One region of the Ruegeria sp. AN11 genome, then DNA from elsewhere that is predicted to be linked to it. Evidence: riboswitches for the same ligand, from Rfam matches in the RefSeq annotation. Region 1 holds a riboswitch; each other region holds the start of a gene.
The links. Region 1 has a riboswitch for cobalamin ahead of ACR3EQ_RS13950 (DUF4198 domain-containing protein). Riboswitches for the same ligand answer to the same signal wherever they lie in the genome.
Positions count from the first base shown of each region.

Region 1 (5,366 bases):
GTACCCGCAATTCGCCGCAATCCCTGTGGGCCTTCATGTCGATCCGGCCGATCAGCCGATCACCTTCGAGCAGGGGAAAGACATAATAGCCGTAGGTTCTTTTGGGCGCGGGCACAAACACTTCGATCCTGTAGTGAAACCCGAACAGGCGTTCGGCACGGTTTCGATCCCGCAGCATCGGGTCAAACGGGCTGAGCACGCGAATCCTGCCCGGTGGCGCGGGCAGTTCACGGGCCTCTTCAACCAAGCCCGGGCGGGAAAGCACTTTCCTTGTACGGCCATCCGCGCAGCTGATTTCGATTTCTTCAATCTCGCCGCTTTTTTGGGCTGCGGCGCACCAGTCTTTCGCCTCGGCCGCGCTGACCGTATCCCAAAACGCAGCCAGTTCGCCCGATGTTGCAAACCCCAACCTGTCGAGGGCGGCGTTGCACAGCCAGTCCACCGTTTTTTCGGCGTCGCATGGTGCATGACCGGGGCACAGATGAGTTTCGATCACCCGTTCGGTTAGGTCGTAGCGTTTCTGAAAGCCGTCCCGGCCAATGACGGTCAGCGCGCCCGAGCGCCACAAGAACTCCAGCGCGGTTTTGGACGGGTGCCAGTCCCACCAGCCGCCCGATCCTTTCTTTTCGTCCTTTCCCACATCGGACGAGGATACCGGACCGTGATCGCGGATGTGCAGCAGAACCGAGGCGAACTGTTGTTCAAATCCATCCCGCCGCCAATTCTTCCAGCGGGCTTTCAACAAATCGGCGTCGCGCTGAAAGCGCAGGTGCCAATGCCGGTAGAACTCCATCGGAATGACGGCGGCGTCATGTGTCCAATGCTCGAACAGCGCCCTGTCCCGTTCATACAGGCGCTTCAGATGTGTGCTGCGATAGGTGGACCTGCGCGAAAACAGGATCATGTCATGGGCGCGGGCCACGGTGTTGATACTGTCCAGCTGAACAAAACCAAGCCGTCGGATCAGGTCCAGAAGATCCGCGCCCTTTGCGCTGCCCGACGGGGTTTCGGACAACAAGTGACGATCCATGAACACCGCACGGGCTGTCCGGTTGTCCAGTTTCGGCAATGCCAAGACTCTAACGCCGCTTCAGTGTGTCGCCGTAGCTGATCTTTGGCGTCAGGGTTACGCGGGTTTCAATCTCGGCTTCCGGGTCGGCTAGCTGTGCGGCGATGATCCCTGCGGCCTGACGGCCAATTTCCAGCCGGCAGGCATCCATGGTTGCCAGTTTGCGGGGCAGACCTTGCAGCAGTTCGACATTGTTGAACCCCGCCAGCCCGATTTGACCAGGGATGTCTATCCCCTGATCCAGCAGGTACAACAGTCCGCCAGCGCCGATCATATCATTGGAATAATACAGAAAATCCAGTTCCGGCGACCGTTCCAGCATCGCCTGCGTCATCTCGCGCCCCTTGGCCAGTGCCGACCCGCCCGAGTAGAACTCGCGATCCTCGATCTCGATCCCGTGTTTGCCCAGAACTTCGGTAAAGCCTTCGAAACGTTTGCGCGCGCGGTGGTCCAAAGGCATCTTGGTCCCCATGAAACCGATATGCTGGTATCCGGCCTTCAGAATGGCCTGCGCCATTTCGCGACCGGCACGGCGGTGCGAAATGCCGACCATCGCATCCACGGGTTTGCCGTCGGTGTCCATGATTTCGACCACCGGAATGCCCGCGGAATCCAGCATTGCCCGGGCCGCTTCCGTGTGTTCCAGCCCTGCGATGATCACGCCCGAAGGCCGCCACGAGAGCATCTCGTAAAGGACCTTTTCCTCTTTTTCCGGCAAATAATCGGTTACGCCGACCACTGGCTGCAATTCGGTGTCTTCCAGAACCTGATTGATGCCGGTCAGGACCTCGGGGAAGACCATGTTGGACAGTGAGGGGATGATGACCGCGACCAGATTGACCCGGCTGGATGCTAGCGCGCCCGCAATCTTGTTGGGCACGTATCCCAGCTCTTTCGCGGCGGCCAGAACCCGTGTTCGGGTCGCATCCGAAACATCACCCCGATTGCGCAGGACCCTGCTGACCGTCATTTCGGATACCCCCGACGCTTCCGAGACATCGCGAAGGGTAAGCGGGCGTTTTGTTTCTGTGGTCACGAGGCACCTGCACTGTTGTTTTGCCCGATGGTAGCGTGAACACGGCGACAAATACAACAACTCTGCTTCGGCGTCGAACGCTGGGCCGGTCGGACCTTTTGTGCATCGGAGCGACCCTACATATTTGCGGCGAGTTCAATTTTACACGCGAGTCAACGCCCGCAGTTTCAGGCCTAAAAATCTCAAGTCCGCGAACTGAACCGACGACTATTGAACGCGGAAAGAGATCTAGGAAAATACACACACTCGCGGTGGCGCATACCAAACCGCGTAGCAAGCGCGAACATGCAATTCCTGATTTCGCAAATGGCGCATGCAACGCCGCAATCAATTGTTGACCGTGTCTTACATATTCTGGCATGAACGCGCCATGTTCGGTTCCGGGGACATCCTCGGAAGCAATAGGGAATGCAGTGCGGCACATTTCGCCAACTCTGCAACTGCCCCCGCAACTGTAGGCGGCGAGCGCGGCTGATAATGCCACTGGGGTATCCCGGGAAGGTTAGTTTAGCGCTTTGACCCGCAAGTCAGGAGACCTGCCGAACATGCGCCCTTGGAAGGGGCGTTCATCATCGGCGACGGGGTGTGCGCCGGATCTGTTTGCCCGACAAGGCAGATGGCTTCGCGTTCCCCATCGTCAAAGTAAATTTGCGCCGGGGATGGCGCGACGTGAGAAGGACTCGATTTGTGAAAAAACTGCTGGTGGCTGCCACGGCTGCTTTGGCGATGCCTGCATTGGCGCAGGCCCATTTCCTGCTGGAATATACCGACGACACGATGATCGAACGCCCCGGTGACGTTCCGGTCAAACTGGTTTTCTGGCACCCGTTTGAAGCCGGTCACGTGATGACCCTGGAAAAACCGGAAGAATTCTTTGTAATCCACAACGGTGAAAAAACCGATCTGATGGATACGCTGGAAGAAACCACTTTTGAAGGACCGGACAACATTGCCAAAGCGTTCCTGGGTTCAGTGCCGGTGAAACGCTCGGGTGACTATGTGGTGGTTACAGTTCCTGCGCCTTACTACGAAGAATCCGAGGATATCTATATCCAGCAGATCACCAAGGCTTACCTCAACCGAAACGAACTGCCGACCGACTGGGATCAGCCGCAGGGGCTGGCCACCGAGATTCTGCCGCTGAACAAGCCTTACAACATCATCGCCGGGTCAACCTTTACCGGTCGCGTTTTGAGCGAGGGACAGCCCGTCGCCGGCGCAGAAATCGAAATCGAGTACATCGCCGCAGCACCGGACATGACCGGCACCGGCGCGAAGGGCGCCACCGTGTCCCCATTGCCGGGCGGCGCGTTGGTCGCGATTTCGGATGACAACGGATATTTCACTTTTGGTGTGCCAAAAGCCGGGTACTGGGGCTTCGCCGCTTTGGGCGTGGGTCCGGAAACCGAGCATGAAGGCAAAGAGCTGAGCCAGGATGCGGTCATCTGGATCCGCGCCTGGGATCTGGAGTAAGCCTGAATGCACATCGTCGACGGAGCCCTTTCCAACCCTGTCGTGATCGGCGGTGCGGTCGCCGCGGCTGGCGGGATCGCATTGGGCCTGAAATCGCTGGATCTGGATCGCATTCCCACGGCGGGCGTGTTGTCGGCCAGCTTTTTTGTCGCCTCGCTGATCCATGTGCCGATTGGCCCGTCGTCTGTGCATTTGATTCTGAACGGTCTGGCCGGGCTTCTGCTCGGCTGGGCCGCCTTTCCGGCCCTTTTTGTCGGCTTGCTGCTGCAGGCCGTGTTCTTTGGTTTCGGCGGATTGACCGTGCTGGGGATCAACACGGTGAATATCGCTCTTCCGGCGGTGTTGACCTGGATGATCTTTGGTCGCCTGATCGCACGTGGCTCACCTGTTCATGGGGCGATCTGGGGCGGCATCGGCGGCGCGTTTTCGATCGCGGCCACGACGGCTTTTGTCGCGGTCTCGCTGGCGCTGTCCGGCGATGAGTTCCTGCCCGCTGCCAAGCTTGTCTTTTTCGCCCACATTCCCGTCATGGCTATCGAGGCCGTGCTGACAGGTTTTGCCGTTCTTCTGGCCCGCAAGGTCAAACCGGAACTTTTTGTAAAGGTTGCGTCCACATGAAACAGTTGATCCTTGTTTGTACGCTTGCTCTCGCCCCGCTCCCGGCTCTTGCGCACAAGGTTATTGCAGGCGTATTTCCGGCAGGCGACGCAATCGAAGGCGAGCTGGGGTTTTCCAATGGCGATATGGCCGCAGACCAGGAAGTCATCGTCTATGGCCCCGATGGCTCTGAACTGGGTCGCACAGTAACCGATACGGACGGTTTCTTTCTCTACAGCCCGACCAGAGCTGTGGCTCATACATTCAAGGCAGATCTGGGTGCAGGGCACGTCGCCGAAGTTGCCATGCCGGCCGACGAAGTGGCCGAAATCATGGGGGTCGAAGCCGAGCTTTTTGAAACAGCCACGCCGGTCGCATCTGCGAATGGCGCGGCAGCGGTGACTGTGGCTTCGCTCTCGGATGAGGAACGCGCCGCCATCGCCAAAGCGGTGCGCGACGAAACCCGCCCACTGCGGCGCGAGATCGCCGCCTACCGCGAGCACAATGATCTGCAGAACATCTTGGGTGGTATTGGCTATATCATTGGTCTGTTCGGCATCGGCTTTTACCTGGCCGCGCGTAAAAAGATGGCCACCTGATGGCACATGCGCTGGAACCACAGGCCAAAACACTGGCCGAGGCAGGCAAAGCCGCCCATTTCGGGATGATCGGAGACTACGATCCCCGTATGCGCATCGTGCTGGCCTGCATCTTTGCCATCGTCACGGTTGCCCTCAACAGCATTCCGGCGCTGATCGGCGCTTTGTCCGTCTCGCTTGGGTTACTGGTGATGTCACGCTTGCCAGTCGGTCGGACCCTCAAGCGTATGGCCATGATGGACAGCTTCATCATCTTCATGCTGGTGCTGCTGCCATTCTCAATGCCCGGCGACGCGATGTTCACGGTTTTTGGCTTTCCGGCCAGTTGGCAGGGCCTTTGGAAAGCTGTCGAGATTGCACTGACGGCCAACGCGGTCATCCTTGCGCTGATGGTTCTGGTCGGAACGATGGAGCCCGTGACGCTGGGACACGCTTTGCACAAGCTGCGCTGCCCCGAGGTGCTAGTGCACCTTTTGATGTTCACCATCCGCTACATCGAGGTGTTGCGGGAAGAATACCTGCGCCTGCGCGCTGCGATGAAGATCCGCGGATTTCGCCCCGGCACAAACTGGCACACCTACCGAAGCTTCGG
Region 1 covers NZ_JBQFJD010000001.1:2,826,772-2,832,137, reverse strand. Annotated here, with positions in the region: gene ACR3EQ_RS13960 (DNA glycosylase AlkZ-like family protein) at 1-1,075, opposite strand, end outside; gene ACR3EQ_RS13955 (LacI family DNA-binding transcriptional regulator) at 1,080-2,105, opposite strand; cobalamin riboswitch at 2,464-2,663, shown strand; gene ACR3EQ_RS13950 (DUF4198 domain-containing protein) at 2,793-3,578, shown strand; gene cbiM (cobalt transporter CbiM) at 3,585-4,196, shown strand; gene ACR3EQ_RS13940 (cobalt ABC transporter permease) at 4,193-4,774, shown strand; gene cbiQ (cobalt ECF transporter T component CbiQ) at 4,774-5,366, shown strand, end outside.

Region 2 (5,366 bases), 1.2 Mb from region 1:
GTGCTGGCCAGCGTCCGACCGGCCTCGGTCAAAGCAAGTCCGCGGCCCTCTCGGCGCACAAGTGGAATCCCCAGATCAGCCTCAAGCTTTCGCACCTGTTGGGCAATTGCGGCCGTGGTTACGTTCAGTGAACGCGCCGCAGCAGAATAGCCGCCTAAACGGCCGGTCGCCTCGAACGCCCTGAGGGTCGTAAGCGGCGGCAACTTATGCCAGTCAATAAGGATCATTCAGTAGACATACTTAATGATTGCAATTTTTTCCTGCCTCGCAAGGTACACCAAACGTAACTATTGTCGAGAAATACACCCGATGCAAAACGAGCAATCAGTGGTGTAGCTATCTGAAATTGCGATTGCCCTAAAAGCCTGTCGAATTGCGTTGCAATACGATCGTCCTGCAATGCGTTTTGCGTTGATAGGCGGGTTTGAACAACCGGCAAGGTCCAATCGCCGCAAATGCTTGGAGGCCGATATGACTATCAGGATAACCATGCTTTTTACTGGAATAGGGTTGGCTATCGCGACACCGGCGCTGCCCGACACCAAAGCCGAGACTCCGCAAGCCGCACACGTAGCGTATCTTGCAGCGATCAACTCGAACAAACTGGATCAATTCCTTGAGACGGTCACTGATGACGTGGTCTTCATCGCACCCGGCGCGCCTGTTATGGAAGGCAAAGCCAAGGTCGGGCCTTGGGTGCGCGGGTATTTCGACGCCGTTCACACCCGTTGGAAAAAGCAATCAGTGGAGTTTGTTGTGGCGGCGAGCTGGGCGTTTGAGCGTTATGAGTTTACCGCCACCGATGTTCCGCGTGACCCGGGCCCTGCCACTGTTTCCACCGGCCATGGCATCAATATCTACCATCTCGAAGATGACGGAACATGGCGCGTGGCGCGGGATATCTGGTCCAACGCGAATACCTTCAGCGCCGGCAGATCAATCGCGCCCGCGTGTTCGGGGCGTGCCGAACCTTGCTGATCAAAAGCTTTGATTGGTTGGCACGCCGCCCAGATGGCCTGGACACATACTGGATCGGCCGCTTTTAACCGGGTTCCGTCCACGGCCAACTACATTGGCCTCAGGACGGAACCAGGCAAGTACTTTTCTCGGCAACCGAAAGGCCCAACCCGCAGACCGGGCATTAGCGAATTACTGGGCCACAACTTCCTTGCAGCTGCCTTTGCCCCATCCGGATTTGCTGCCCGAAGCCGAATAGTCAAACGTGCCAGTCTTGAGATTCACGTTGTAATTCAGGGTAAAGCCGTCACCGATATACAGGTAAGTCAGGGTGTCGAGGCCGGGATACACCTCAGCCTTATTGTCGATATCACCAATGGTAATATGCCCTTTGTTCTGGCCCTCGTATTTGACCAGCGTGGCCGCCATTTCCGGATATTTTGCATCCGCCGCTTCACACTCGAACACCCGGTCTTCCGCAACTGCAACGACGGGTAAGTACACAAGAAAAGCTGCTAACTTTTTCATTTTTTGTTTCCTGGCATATTCTGTTCGCCGACGCCCGCTAAGGGCAGTTTGAGGCATAATTTTGCAAAAAATCTGGCTACTCTGTGCACGGCAAGACGGCCATCAGATTTGATCTCGAAGCGGTCGTTTTTGCCGGGTCTTGCGCGAATACTAAAATGGAGTACCCCGAGCCGGTCGGAACGGCGGTTACTTAATCAACGAAACCCCAATCCCTCAGTTTAGCGATGCCCGAAATGACAGGCGGTTGGTCGCCGCAACGTCCACACGCGGCCTGCCCCAGTGGTTCTGAAGCCGAATCCGCCCCGCCCGTCCGGTTCCCGCCGACCCCTTCCAAAATCAGCGAACATCACACGGAACACCTCAATCACGCAGGTTTTCGGGCGCCGTGAACGCCCGGCGATGCCGCTGAGTGACCACCTCAGGTCGCTTTTTCCTTCCGGCGGCGAAACCGCGCATCCTGAAGCTTGACAAGTCCCCCGCCTGTGCCGCATGTCCGACCCGTTGGTGTCCATCCCTGGATGGATGAAAAGGGAATGCGTCAGCGGTTTTTCCGTCAAACGCAGCCGCCCCCGCGACCGTGACCGGAGAGGGTGCCCATAGCCACTGGCCGAAAGGCCGGGAAGGCGGGACATCTGCCAGAGCAAGTCTCTGACATCCGCAAGCCGGGAGACCTGCCAGCACCCGAAGAAGAAACCGGGCGGGGTGTTCCGGTGTCGGGTCCATGTGCAGACGCGTGGCCCGCATGAAACCCCGTCCCCCGCGAAGAGGATTTGGGGGGATGAGAGACATGACCGAGACCGCACCAGTCGAGTTGCTGGTCTGTACCACGTGCCGCCGTGGACTGCCCGTCGAGGATGATGAAAAACGCCCCGGCACATTGCTGCACAAAGCGCTGCAACAGGCCGACCTGCCCGAAGGCATCACGCTGAAACCCGTCGAATGCCTGTCGAACTGCGATCAGGGCTGCTCGATCGTGCTGCGCGGTGGACCGGGTCGCTGGACCTTTGTCTATGAGAACCTGAACGAAGCCGAACACGTTGACGCCATTGTCGACGGTGCGACCAAATATCTGGCGACCGAGGACGGCTTGGTCAAATGGCGTGAGCGCCCCGAACATTTCCGCAAAAACTGCGCCTCCCGCATTCCCCCGATTGGAGCCCTGAAATGAGCACTCTTGAGAAATTACCCGTCACTGTGATCACCGGCTTTCTGGGCTCGGGGAAGACAACGCTGGTCAAGCACCTGATGCAGAACCCGCAGGGCAAACGTCTGGCGGTCGTGGTCAATGAATTCGGCGACGTGGGCGTCGATGGCGATATTCTGAAATCCTGCGCCATTCCCGATTGTCCGGCAGAGAACATCATGGAACTGGCAAACGGCTGCATCTGCTGCACCGTGGCCGATGATTTCATTCCGACCATCGAAGCGCTGATGGCGCTGGACCCGCGCCCCGATCACATTCTGATCGAAACCTCCGGCCTCGCCCTGCCCAAGCCGCTGCTGAAAGCCTTTGACTGGCCCGATATCCGCTCGAAAATCACTGTGGATGGCGTGATCGCTCTGGCCGATGCCGAGGCGGTCGCGGCAGGTCGCTTCGCTCCGAATGTCGAGGCGGTGGATGCCCAGCGCCTGGCCGATGACTCGATCGACCACGAAACGCCTCTTTCCGAGGTGTTCGAGGATCAGATATCCTGCGCCGATATCATCCTGCTGACCAAGCCCGATCTGGCCGGGCCAGAGGGTGTTGCCAAAGCCAAAGAGATCATCGCAGCCGAGGCCCCGCGCCCGCTGCCCGTCGTAGAGGTTGCCGAAGGCGTCGTAGACGTCCGCGTCGTGCTCGGTCTGGAAGCCGCAGCCGAGGATGACATGGACGCGCGTCCGTCGCATCACGACGGTCACCACGACCACGAACATGACGATTTCGAAAGCATCATCGTCGAACTGCCGGAGCAAAGTGACCCACTCGATCTGGTTGCCAAGATCGAACGTCTGGCCAGGGAACTGAACATCCTGCGCGTCAAGGGGTATGCGGCAGTTGCCGGCAAACCGATGCGTCTGCTGGTTCAGGCTGTCGGTGCCCGGGTGCGTCATCAGTACGACCGCCCCTGGGAACCCGGCGAGGAGCGCCGCTCGCGTCTTGTGGTCATTGCCGAGCACGACGACATCAAAGAGGCCGAAATCCGGGATATCCTCGTGGGTGTGACCGAGGCCGCCGAGTAAGCCATGCACGTCGTCTTCCGCGAAAGCCACGGGCTTGAAGAAACCGAGCCCCCGACCGATCTGGGCCAGAGCCCGGCGGATCTGGTGATGTTGTCCTTTTCGGACAGCGATCTCGGTGCTTTCGCGGCAGGCTGGCATCGCGGCGGTGGGCCGGAAGGGCGAATGCCGACGATGCGGTTGGCCAATCTGACGGCGCTGAAACACCCTCTGTCCGTTGACACATATGTGGAACAAACGCTTGACGGCGCAAAAGGTATCCTGATCCGCCTGATTGGTGGGGTACCTTACTGGTCATACGGGCTGCAGCAGGTTCTTGCTCTGGCGCAGGCCAAAGGCATCGCGCTGGCGGTTCTGCCCGCCGACGGGCGTGAGGATACCCGGCTGGACGACTATTCCACCCTGCCCGTCTCGACCCTGCGGCGGCTGGCGCATCTCTGCGACACCGGCGGCGAGGTCGCGGCGCAGGCCGCTTTGGCGCAGATGGCATTGGCGGCAGGTCTTTATGCCGGACCGGTGTTGGGGGCCAAAACCCTTCCGGAATGCGGTGTATGGTGCCCTGACCGCGGCGTAACCCCGGTCGAAGCCGCATTTACGAACGATGCGAAACGCATCATTGTCACTTTCTATCGCGCCTACCTGACCTCCGCCGACACCGCCCCGGTCGCCGCGCTGATCCACAGCCTGCGTACGCGAGGGTTCGAGGCAATGGGCATGTTTGCCCCTTCCCTCAAAGTGCCTGTTGCCGCCGACTGGATGCGCCGAAACATTGTTGCACTGGAACCTTCGGCGATCATAAATGCCACCTCCTTCTCGGGCAAAGGCGCGTCGGGAACCTCTCCGCTTGACGCGGCTGGTGTGCCGGTTTTCCAGGTCGCTCTGGCAACTTCACGCCGCAAAGCGTGGGCCGCGGCCGAACGCGGTCTTTCGCCCGCCGACCTTGCCATGCACGTCGTGCTGCCCGAAGTGGATGGGCGGATCTCGGCGGGCATCGCTTCATTCAAGGAACCGGGCAAACGCGATCCGCACCTGGAGTATTCCCGCTTTGCCCACCGCGCTGAACCTGAACGGATCGAAGCGATCATTGATCGTGTAACCGGTTGGCTGAACCTGAACGACCGGCCCAAAGCGGAACAGGTGCCGGTTCTGGTCCTGTCCACCTATCCCGGCAAGGACTGGCAGATGGCCCATGCGGTGGGCCTTGATGCGCTGGCGTCAGCCGAAGCGATGCTGTCAGATTTGCAATGCGCCGGGTATGACACAGCCCCTGCCGAACCGATCGCCGACACATTGCTGGGCGCCCGGATTTCCTGGTCGCTCGAAGATTATCAGGCCGCGCTTGCAATGTTGCCGGATCAACTTAATACGGACCTGCAAACAGTCTGGGGCAAGCCCGAGGATGATCCGACCTTTGTTGATGGCGCGTTCCATTTCACCGCGCTTCACCGGGGCAAGGCGCTGGTCGCGCTGCAACCCGAACGTGGCACGCCTGAACTGCGCGATGACGACTATCACGACCTTTCGCGCACACCGCGTCACAGCTATGTCGCGTTTTACCTTTGGCTGCGCAAAAGCCTGCACGCCGACGCACTGATCCATATTGGCGCCCATGGCACTCTGGAATGGCTGCCGGGAAAATCCGTTGCCCTGTCCGCCGAGTGCTG
Region 2 covers NZ_JBQFJD010000001.1:1,667,393-1,672,758, forward strand. Annotated here, with positions in the region: gene ACR3EQ_RS08300 (LysR family transcriptional regulator) at 1-227, opposite strand, end outside; gene ACR3EQ_RS08305 (YybH family protein) at 472-978, shown strand; gene ACR3EQ_RS08310 (hypothetical protein) at 1,150-1,485, opposite strand; cobalamin riboswitch at 1,971-2,178, shown strand; gene ACR3EQ_RS08315 (DUF1636 domain-containing protein) at 2,273-2,653, shown strand; gene cobW (cobalamin biosynthesis protein CobW) at 2,650-3,705, shown strand; gene cobN (cobaltochelatase subunit CobN) at 3,709-5,366, shown strand, end outside.
Region 2: linked by a shared signal. The riboswitch ahead of ACR3EQ_RS08315 (DUF1636 domain-containing protein) and the one ahead of ACR3EQ_RS13950 (DUF4198 domain-containing protein) in region 1 are both predicted to bind cobalamin.

Region 3 (5,366 bases), 990 kb from region 1:
CGATCCCGACAGGCAATTCCTGCGGGGCCAGCAACAAACGGCTGATAATATCCGAGCCTGTCAGCAATGCCGCGCCGACGAGAGCTGCGGTCGGCAGCAGATGGCCATGCAGCGGCCCCGCGATTCCGCGGGCGATGTGAGGGACCATCAGACCGACGAAACCGATGACACCTGCGACCGAGACGAACACCGCCGTTGCCAGCGCCGCAACAAAGAACATGCTAAACCGCAGTCCGCGCACGGGTACGCCGAGGGTAGAGGCAGTAAGGTCGCCGGTCAGCAGCGCGTCGAGCCAGCGGCTGCGGTAGAGAGAAAAGCTCAGGATCAGAAGCAGGCCTGCGCAGACCAGCGGAAACGTCTCCCAGCGGGCCAGGCCCAGACCGCCCAGCATCCAGAAAATCACGGAATGCGCGGCGCGGCTGTCGCCTGCAAAAATCAGGTAGTTGGTGATGGCCGAGAACAGGAACGAAACCGCAAGCCCGGCCAGGATCAGTTTTTCGGGCGCGCTTGTGCGTAAACCGTGAACCAGCGCCAGCACGATGCCCGACGCCACAAGCCCGCCGCAGAACGCGGCCAACGGCAGGGTCCAAAAGCCCAGCACGTCGCCGGTCACGGTGATCACGAACACGGCGCCGGCCGCCGCACCCGAGGACAGGCCGAACAGGAAAGGATCAGCAAGATCGTTGCGGGTTGTGGTTTGCAGGACGACGCCGACGATGCCCAACCCGGCGCCGATTACGGCCGCGAACAGGGCGCGCGGCAGGCGCAAATCAAACACGATCCGGTGCAACGGCGACATTTCCCCGTCACTCAGACCTGTTCCCAGCAAGACAGCGGTGAACGTGTCGGAAACCGGAATGGATGTGGTGCCGTAGATGGTTGAGATCAGCAAAAGGGCGGCCAGAACGACCGCCCCCAGCAGAAGTGTCAGGCCAAGTCGACCCATATCAGTTGAGATCCGGATGCATGGCCTGCGCCATTTTCAGGATCGCCTCGATATTTGCCGGTCCGGGGGTAAGTTCCTCGTACCGCAGGCCAATCCAGGCCTCGTTCTTGACGGCATCGGTCTGGGACATCACCGGATGCTCCTGCAGAAATTTGAAGGTATCCTCGGCGCCGTTGCCGGTCTGGTAATCCAGCAGCACCAGAAATTCGGGGTTGGCGGCCGCCACCGTTTCCCACGAGGTGCGGCCCCAGCTTGTATCCATGTCATGGGTCACGTTTTCACCGCCCGCTGCGGAAATCATCGCATCGGGAATGGCAAACTTGCCCGCGGTGAAGGGCGCATCAGCCGGACCATCCAACAGGAAAACGCGCGGTTTGGGCAGATCGGCGGTCCGGGTTTCGATCTCGGTCAGTTCTTCTTTCCAACCATCAACCAGTTCCTTCGCCTTGTCTTCGACCTGCATGACCTGGCCCAGGCGCAGAACGTCATCAAACAGCAGGTTCATGCTGGCTTCGGGGCGGTCCTTGTCCAGATGCACGCAGCTTTCGGACAGGATCAAGGTCTTGATGCCAAAGGGTTCCAGCGTGTCAGGGGTCACGTCTCCGCCCGGCTTCATCCCGTAATACCAGCCCGCGAAGAACATATCGGGTTCGGCGGCCACAAGGTTCTCGACCGTTGGGTATTTGGGCGCAAGCTCGGGAATGTCGCCGCGCAGCGTATCGAATTCCGGGCTGGTCTTGTACCATCCGGTGATGCCGGTCAGCCCGACGATCTTGTCCTGCAGACCCAGCGCAAAGGTCATGTCGGTCATGTTCATATCGTGCACGACAATCCGCTCGGGCGCAGTTTCAAAAACCAGCGGCTTGCCGCAATTGTCGACGGCAATTTCTTGTGCCGACGCACCGCCTGCCAGGGCTGTGGTCAGGACCACCGACCAGATCTGTTTCATTCAAAGATGCTCCTAGGGTTAGTTTGAGACCGAGGTTTTTCGGATATCCAGCGCCGGAATCACGCGGCCCTCATGGTGAAAGTACAGGTAGTCGACGCCAAAGGTTTCCCGAACCTGGTCCGAGGTCAGCACATCGGCCACGGGACCAAAGCCCGTGAGCCGCGCGGATTTCATCATGGCCACATGGGTGGCGAATTCGGGGATCATGACGAGGTCGTGGACGATCATAACCACCGTGATGCCCAACTCGGCAACCAGCGACAGCATCCGCCCCTTGGCGTCGGGGTCCAGATGGTTTGTCGGTTCGTCCAGAAACAAAAGCGAAGGGTTCTGTGCCAGAGCGCGCGCAATATGCGCACGTTGACGTTCACCCCCGGAAAGTACGCCCATTCGTTTGTCCGCCAGATCACTCAGACCTGTCAGGTTCAAAACCCTGTCCAGTTCGGCGGCGTGGCCCTCTTTCGACCGATCAGCCCGGATCGGGATTTGCCCCAAGGCCACATATTCCCGCAAAGACAGTCTGCTATCCGGCAGTTCGTGCTGACTGACAACAGCGATCATTCGGGCGCGCTCGTTGGCGGGCATGTGTTTCAGGCTGCGCCCATTGATCAAAACGTCGCCCAGCACCAGTTCGGCCGTGCCGCACAACAGGTTCAGAAGCGTCGTCTTCCCGGCCCCGTTCGGCCCGGCAATTGCAAGGATTGCGCCTTCTTCCAGTTCAAAAGACGCCGCTTGCAGCAGAACATCACCATTCAGCGCATAGTATTCGACGTCACGCACGGCAAGAAATGCAGAGGTCGTCATGAAGGCTCCTCCAAAATCATTCGGGGCAAACGGGAAAGGGTTTTGTCAAAAAGCGCGCTCGGCCTGTCGGACGCGCATGTCCATCCATCGGCACTGTTCTGATATTGCAACGCGAATTCGGCCAAGGCCGCGATGTCATGCGGGGTCCGGATGTCACCGAACAGGTATTGGGCTTTGCCGGCGGCCTGAAACCCAACAGTTGTCGGCTGCGCACACCCGGCCATGCAATCGACCGTGCGAATGGCAAACCCGGAAGGTAGCGCATCTGACAAAGAAGAGCGTATTTTGTCCGCAGACAAATCACCGTTGCATGTCGAACAGATCAGAAGAATATGATCAGTGGCGTCTGACATGGTCCGCTCCACTTGTTGCCAAGCGCGGACAGAAGGTGCTGATCATGTAAACACGTGACTGACGTGCCATCTAAGCCTCCTTCCAGGGCGCCCCGCCCTGGGTTGGTTGAACACTGATGGCAGGTCTCCTGACTCGCGGGTCCTTGCTTGGCCTTCCTTCCCGGCCTATTCGGCCAGTGGGTGTTTGGCGTCGCTCACCGCTTACAGTTGCGGGGGCAGTTACGGACTTGGCCTTCAGGGCCGCACCGTATTCCCTTTTCATCCCTCGGGTCTTCCTTCGGGAACCATCTACTAGCTAAGTGCCTCAGACCCGGGCATGCGTCAATACAGAATTATTGGCAGGACAATCGGATCGGCTGGGCAGGGCGGTGTTCGAATTTCACCGCCCGAGGCTCTCGGATTCAGCGTAGGGGTTCAGTTTTCCAGCAGTTTTAAGACTTGCTCGCGCTCGGACAGGACCAGCAACAGGGCGAGATCGCCCGGTTCGATCTGATCCAGTATTGTCCTGCTCGCCTCGGTCGGGGAAGGCGCGCTCAGGATCTGCTCATCCCGAAGACCCTTGTCCATTGCCGCCTGCTTAATCAGCTTTGGAATCTCACCAAGGTTGCGTCCCCGCAGATAGCCCTCAAGCTCGGCAGCGACGACCACATCCGGCTGGAACCGCAAGGCCGTTTGCGTGACATCGATGATGTCCTGATCGGACCGGTCCCCGGCATGGCTTAGCAGTATGAAGCGGCGCTTTGCCGGAAGTCCGGACAAAGCCTCGCACACCGCTGCGACCGAATGTGGGTTATGCGCAAAATCGACAAAGACACGGGCGCCGTTATGTGAAAACTCGTTGCACCGGCCAGGATTATCTTTGGCGTCTGGCTTGAACCCGGACAATCCGGCGCGAATGGCCTTTATCGGGATATCGAGTGCGCGGGCCAGACACAGCGCAGTCATTGCGTTGAGAATATTGTACCTGGCAGCCCCGCCCATGGCGAGCGGCACATCGTGAACCGAAATCACCGGTTGTTCCGAGAAGCCATCGAAGAACACAATCATCTCGTCCCGCAGGAAGGCACAACAATGTCCTTGCTCGCGGGATTGTTGGATCAGTGCGTTTTTCTGGTCCAGCGAGAACCACCAGATCCTGCAGGACGTGTTCAGTGCCTCATCCCGGACATACGCGTCATCCGCGTTCAGGGCCAGAACGCCATCTTTCTTAAGGGTGCGGTGCACGGCGAACTTGGCCTGCGCCAACTCCGGAACCGTGTTGACGCCATACTGACCCAGATGATCATTGGCGACATTTGTGACAGCCGCAGCCGAGGCGGCATGGGTTGGAAGACCCCGGCGCAGGATTCCACCACGGGCAACCTCCAGACAGGCGACTTCAAGCCGCCGGTCGCGCAGCAGCATGCGCGCTCCGCCGGGGCCGGAATAATCACCACGGTCGAGGATGTCGTCGCCGACGCGGACAAACTCGGTCGAGGTCAGCCCGGCAACCTTGCCCGCCGCCCGGGCGATCGCCTCAAGCAGCCGGGTCGTTGTGGTCTTGCCATTGGTTCCGGTGATGAAGGCGACGGGGATGTTGTGCAAGGCGTCCCACTCGACTTCATCAGGCGCAGGCAGAGCGTTCCAAGCCCAGGTCCGGCTTCCGACCCCGTGGCCGATCGAAATCTCGTCGTCGTCACACAGGATATCGACGCCCCGCGCCGAGGCCGCCTGGATCAGGGCGATCAGGGCCGGATTTGCCTCTTTGGCCATGACGTCGCGGACGTTGGCGATCATCTTGTCGAAATCGCCGGGTGTTTCCCCGACCAGCGCCGCGGCACAGAAATGCCATGCGGTCTGGACCGCAAAGATCGCTGAATATAGCTGATCCATCGGCGCTGAAATCGCAAGGTTCACGCCGCCGGTGAATACCCGATATGTCAGCTTTTCCTGGTGCCAGCCGAGAGCATCCAGCACACGACGTGCATGATGCTGCCACAGCTCAATGACACGCGAAGACTGCTCCTGGTCAAAAAAGACGTCCATGATTGCGCCCGGGTGATCCCAGAGCAACCCGGGCCCGGTCAGCCGGCGCGCATCGTCTACCCGAAACGCGTCACTGGTCGCGCTGGGGATGGTCAGCGCGGTCTCAAGCTCTTCAATTCTGTCCATTCCGGTGCCCTCGGCTCAATCCGCGTCTTCGCTGATTTCGCGGGCCAGACGCACGCCGCGCTCGTCCCGGATCAGGGCCTGATCGCTGTCGAATATGTCCTCGAAAGAGGTCTCAACAGGGGCAGGCTTTCCGATTGCTTCAGCTTCAGGTGCGTCGCCATCC
Region 3 covers NZ_JBQFJD010000001.1:3,821,117-3,826,482, forward strand. Annotated here, with positions in the region: gene ACR3EQ_RS18860 (iron ABC transporter permease) at 1-946, opposite strand, end outside; gene ACR3EQ_RS18865 (ABC transporter substrate-binding protein) at 948-1,895, opposite strand; gene ACR3EQ_RS18870 (ABC transporter ATP-binding protein) at 1,914-2,699, opposite strand; gene ACR3EQ_RS18875 (DUF1636 domain-containing protein) at 2,696-3,052, opposite strand; cobalamin riboswitch at 3,154-3,356, opposite strand; gene ACR3EQ_RS18880 (Mur ligase family protein) at 3,467-5,203, opposite strand; gene cphA (cyanophycin synthetase) at 5,219-5,366, opposite strand, start outside.
Region 3: linked by a shared signal. The riboswitch ahead of ACR3EQ_RS18875 (DUF1636 domain-containing protein) and the one ahead of ACR3EQ_RS13950 (DUF4198 domain-containing protein) in region 1 are both predicted to bind cobalamin.

Region 4 (5,366 bases), 460 kb from region 1:
GAGTTGTTGCAATGCCAATTCATGAACACCGGGACGTGGCAATGCCGCTGAATGGTCCCACCGGCGCCAAGTTATTTGCACTTACTCATTCTTTTAGTGAACATGGCTTAGATTAAATTGCCCAAAGTAGAAAATTGCACCCGACCACTGTTTCATCTCAGCGCCAACATACTTCAGCCGGTCGCATTCGGATTTTGGCCACGACCGATCTGCATATGAATCTGACAGGGTTCGACTATCACGCGGATGAACCGGATCCGGCGCGGGGCTTCACCCGAACGGCCAGTCTGATCCGCGCCGCCAGAGAAGAAGCGCAGAAAGACGGAGCACTGGTATTCCTGTTCGACAACGGAGATGCCCTTCAGGGAACGCCGTTTGGCGATTGGGCGGCAGAGCAGACTGATGACAACCACGTGTTGATGCAGGCCTTCCGGGAACTTGGCTATGACGCAATCGGACTGGGCAACCATGATTTCGACTTTGGCCTGCAAACGCTGAATCGCGTTCTGGACGGCGCACCGTGCCCGGTGATTTGCAGCAATGCCCGGCAATTGACCACCGGGGCCAAATGGAATGACCGCGCTATACTAAAACGCTCTCTTCTGGTTGACGGCGTCGAAACACCGTTTCGTCTGGGTCTTTTGTCGATCCTGCCGCCGCAAACGGCGCAATGGAATGCGCACCGGGTACAGGATGTGGTCGTGTTCGAAGATATTCTGGAGGCCGCGCAAAAGACGGTCGAGGCCCTGCGCACGGACGGCAGCGATGTGATTGTCGCCCTGGCGCATTCGGGCCTTGGACCTTCGGAACCCGCGCGCGGAATGGAGAACGCCGTCATACCGCTGGCCGCGATCGACGGGATCGACGCCATTGTTGCAGGCCATACGCATCTCACACTTCCCGGCAAGGATCACGAAGGGCTGGATCATACGGACGCAACCCGGGGGCATGTACATGGCAAACCGGTTGTCATGCCTGGCGTCGCCGGGACGCATCTTGGCATCATTGACCTGCATGTGCAGAAAACCTCTGCCGGGCGATGGAAGGTTGTCGGGCAGCAGGTTAAGCTGCCGCCTGTTCTCTCCCGGCACGGGAACGGAGCGGTATCCGAAGACCCCGGAATGCAGCATCTGTTCAGTTACGGCCACGAAGAAATCCGAGCGCTGGCCTCAAGACCCGTGGGCCACACCGGTCAAAGCCTGCACAGCTATTTCAGCTTTTGCGCACCAGATCGGGGCCTCGCGCTGGTCGCCAGCGCCCAGGCAGCAGCATTGAACCTCCATCTGGACGAAGACCTGCGGGGGCTTCCACTGTTGTCCGCTGTTTCGCCCTGCAAGTTCGGAGGCCGCGCGGGACCGCGCTCCTACACGGAAGTACCGCCCGGAAAGGTTCGGTTGCGCAATGTTTCGGATCTTCATTCTTTCCCGAATGAACTGCGCGCCGCGCTTGTCACCGGCGACATGGTCCGTGACTGGCTTGAAATGTCGGCGGGCATTTTCAATCAGGTGGATGCAGGAGCTGTCCGCACTCTGACCGATGAAACACGGGCCGGGCATAACTTCGATGTGCTGTTCGGCCTGACCTATCGGATCGATCTTTCCCAGCCGGCGCGTTTTGATTCTCACGGAATGCTGGTCGATCCCGCTGCAAACCGTGTCCGCGAGATTTGCTGCGGTGGAATCCCTGTTGAACCCACCCAGAAATTCGTTGTGGCCCTGAACAGTTACCGGGCCAGCGGCGGCGGACACTTCCCTGTTGCGCATCAGGCCCGGCAGATCAATCTGCCGGCCTTACCCATCAGGCACGTCCTGCGCGACTATCTTTCGGGGGGATTACCGGGCGACCCGATGCAATCTGCGCCCTTCCCCTTCAGCCTTGTCCGGCTTCCCGGGCACGCTTAGATTCTGAAAACCGGGCCGGGAGCAAGGGCGCATCTTTCCGAACTGGACGCATACGATCCGCATGTGCTGGGGCATGACCCGGAAGGCTTTCTGCGGATCAGACTGTCACTCTGACGGGTTGTCTTCCTGGCGCAACTTCCCTATATCGACGATTGAGAGGTTGGCGCGGGCGAGCGCCTCGCCAACCTGGTCAGGTCCGGAAGGAAGCAGCCACAACGAGCCCCGCTTGGGTCGATGTCCAACCTCTCACTTCATCCCGCAATCGTCACATCTTTCCGGTCGGAACGGACTTGCTGCTCCGCAGACTCGATCAGCCTCGGCCAGACCGCTTTGTTTTTGCGCGCAAAAACACCAATGTGGCCAATGGATTTCAGCCCGAAATCCTTTGGTTCAAGCACATGACGGTTGGCGTCCGGGCCGTATAGCTCGGCCAGCCTCCAGACCGCATTTTCAGGCACCATCTGGTCGTCCGAAATCGCAAACAGGTCAACCGGACCACCGGCCCGCGGCCAGGTCGCTGCGGGCAGGCTTTGGCCAATTTCAGGCAAATAGCTGTTCGGCGAGGTGCACCATTTTCGCCATTGCCAGTAGACCTTTGACGGCAGGTCCGAGCCAAACCCAATGGCCTTGCCGGGCAGATACCCCAGCATATGAACTGCAAAAGGCGCATGACCGTACCAGAAGATTCCGGCCAGCCCCCTGTAGGGCCACGGATGATCCGACAACGTAACCAGGCCTGAACACACACAAATCATCCGGTCGACCTGATCCACATCCGATTGCAATGGCCCAAGCATACCCCCCAGCGAATGACCAATGGTCCACTGCCGCGCACTTGGGAATCGCCGCCGCATCTCGGCCCGGGCCGCGGGAATATCGACCAGCGCCCAATCGGACATGGTGACACGCGAATCCTTCAGGCGCCCCGATAACGATTTTCCGAAATCGCGGTAATCATAGGTGAGGCAGGCAATGCCCTGCTCTTCCGCCAGCCACCGGGCAAAATGCTGATAATAGTCCTGGGGAACGCCGGTCGCGCTGTTCAGAACAACTACGATATCAGGCGCTGCAACAGGCAGGTACAGGCGACCCGACAGCATCGCCGTCCCGGCGGGAAATCGTATGTCTTCGGTCAAGACCCGTTCCTGTATGTCCAACATCTCATGCTCCGCTCTCAACTGAACAGTTCAGTTCACCTATCTGTCAGGCCAGTCGCCCACTCAAGTCAACCCGGTGCAAACATGACCAAACGTCCGCTTTCCCGACCACGCATCGGACCAAATGCCTCGGCCCGCGCTATGCGCTTGACTCGGGGACCCGGAAACCGCTAGCGATGAGGCGATGGTTTCCGCGCCCTTTCCGGGGCCGGGATGAAAAGGGAACACGGTGCGGTTCTGTCTGGCATTGCCGGAAGGAACCAAGGCCGAGACTGCCCCCGCAACTGTAAGCGGTGAGCAATGCCGAAACACCACTGGCCGAAGGGCTGGGAAGGTCGGCAAAGCGATGACCCGCAAGTCAGGAGACCTGCCATCGATACTGAAACCGAAACTCGGGCGGGGTGTCCGGGCAGGTCCTGATGGCATAGCCCCGTCACACCTGATCCTTGCCCCGCGCCGCGCGCGGAGGGCGCATTATGATCTGGAAGACAAGGACACACGAATTTTCTGCCACTGTGTGCCAGCGCACCGGCAAACCCTGTCCGGCACTGGCGCAAATGGCGCGGGCTCTGACGCGCGCCGTGGCAAGCGCCGGCCCGGCCGCAACCCCGCAATTCGCCGTTGAAGGCAGCAGCGAGCTTGCCCATTGCCCCGAAGGGTGCATGGCCCGGTTCCACGCGCGGCCAGACAAAATCCGGGTGTTTTGCGGAACGAATGAGGAAACTCCGGGCGACAGGTTGGAGGATTATGCAGACATGATGTTCTGCGCAGAGTTCCGTGCGCTGCCGTCCGCAATTCTGTCGGACCCGCCCTGCGCCATGCTTGAAGCTTCGGCCCTGGCAGGTCGCCAAGTGGCGGCCCAGACCGGACATTTGTCGGCCTAAGCTACGGGTCCGCGCTGGCCGGAATCAATTGCGTGGCCCATGCCAGTTGTGCATCTGTTTCAACCGCACAGGGCCGCACCGCCCTCAACCGTTTCAGGGCTGCACCCGGTTGCTCGCCGCATTCGACCATCAGGCGCAACACCACCATTCCGGACCGGCCACAGCCGCCCCGGCAATGCACCAGAATGCGCCCGCCCCCTGACAGGGCATGGCGGACGGCCGCGCTTACATCGGGCCAGCGCGCGGTCACGGCGTCGGGGGGTGCACCGAAATCTTCGACCGGCAGATGGACCCAGCGGCAGGCGCGCGCCTGAATGTCGGTTCCGAAGTCACGCGCGCCGTCCTGCAGCATCTCGACTTCGGTCGTCATTGAAATGACAAGACCGGGCTTCCAGTCGGAAATCGCATTCAGGTCCTGGACATATTTACCCCCACGCCCCGGCATTGATGTCAGGGCCAGAGTACCTCCTCCGACCTGCAGCGCATGAATAATCATCTGAGACATGCAACGCGCCCTCCTTAATCGTTACGCACAAGAATCCGGTCAAAAATGCTTTCGCCTTCATTTTTACGCGCATCCCGAAGCATTCCCAAATGAATTTCGCGAACCGGCTGTGGACGCAGGCGGCGGCGCACTCTACGCTGCACTTCTGATACGAATCCGACAGAGCAGAAATGACCGACACGCCAAGCCCCGCTTATCAGGTTCTTGCCCGCAAATACCGCCCGGAAACCTTTGCCGACCTGGTTGGTCAGGATGCCATGGTGCGCACCCTGAAAAACGCGTTCGAGGCAGACCGGATCGCGCAGGCCTTCATCATGACCGGCATCCGCGGCACCGGCAAAACGACGACGGCGCGGATCATCGCCAAGGGCATGAACTGCATCGGCCCCGATGGCGACGGCAAACCGACGACCGAACCCTGCGGCCAATGCGAACATTGCGTGGCGATCATGGAAGGCCGCCATGTCGACGTGATGGAGATGGACGCCGCCAGCCGCACCGGCGTGAACGACATCCGCGAGATCATAGACAGCGTCCGCTATCGTGCCGCCAGCGCACGCTACAAGATCTATATCATCGACGAGGTTCACATGCTCTCGACCAGCGCGTTCAACGCGCTGCTCAAGACGCTTGAGGAACCGCCCGAGCATGTGAAATTCATCTTCGCGACCACCGAAATCCGCAAGGTTCCGGTGACGGTCCTGTCGCGCTGCCAACGCTTCGACCTGCGCAGGATCGAACCCGAGGACATGATCGGTCTTCTGAACAAGATCGCCGCCGCCGAGGGCGCCCAGATCGCAGAGGACGCACTGGCGCTGATCACCCGAGCGGCCGAGGGTTCAGCGCGTGATGCAACTTCGCTGCTGGATCAGGCGATCTCGCACGGGGCCGGGGAAACCAGTGCCGATCAGGTCCGGGC
Region 4 covers NZ_JBQFJD010000001.1:3,290,939-3,296,304, reverse strand. Annotated here, with positions in the region: gene ACR3EQ_RS16335 (bifunctional 2',3'-cyclic-nucleotide 2'-phosphodiesterase/3'-nucleotidase) at 135-1,901, shown strand; RNA gene ffs (signal recognition particle sRNA small type) at 2,055-2,153, shown strand; gene ACR3EQ_RS16325 (alpha/beta fold hydrolase) at 2,153-3,061, opposite strand; cobalamin riboswitch at 3,227-3,447, shown strand; gene ACR3EQ_RS16320 (hypothetical protein) at 3,535-3,942, shown strand; gene ACR3EQ_RS16315 (phosphatase domain-containing protein) at 3,944-4,447, opposite strand; gene ACR3EQ_RS16310 (DNA polymerase III subunit gamma/tau) at 4,618-5,366, shown strand, end outside.
Region 4: linked by a shared signal. The riboswitch ahead of ACR3EQ_RS16320 (hypothetical protein) and the one ahead of ACR3EQ_RS13950 (DUF4198 domain-containing protein) in region 1 are both predicted to bind cobalamin.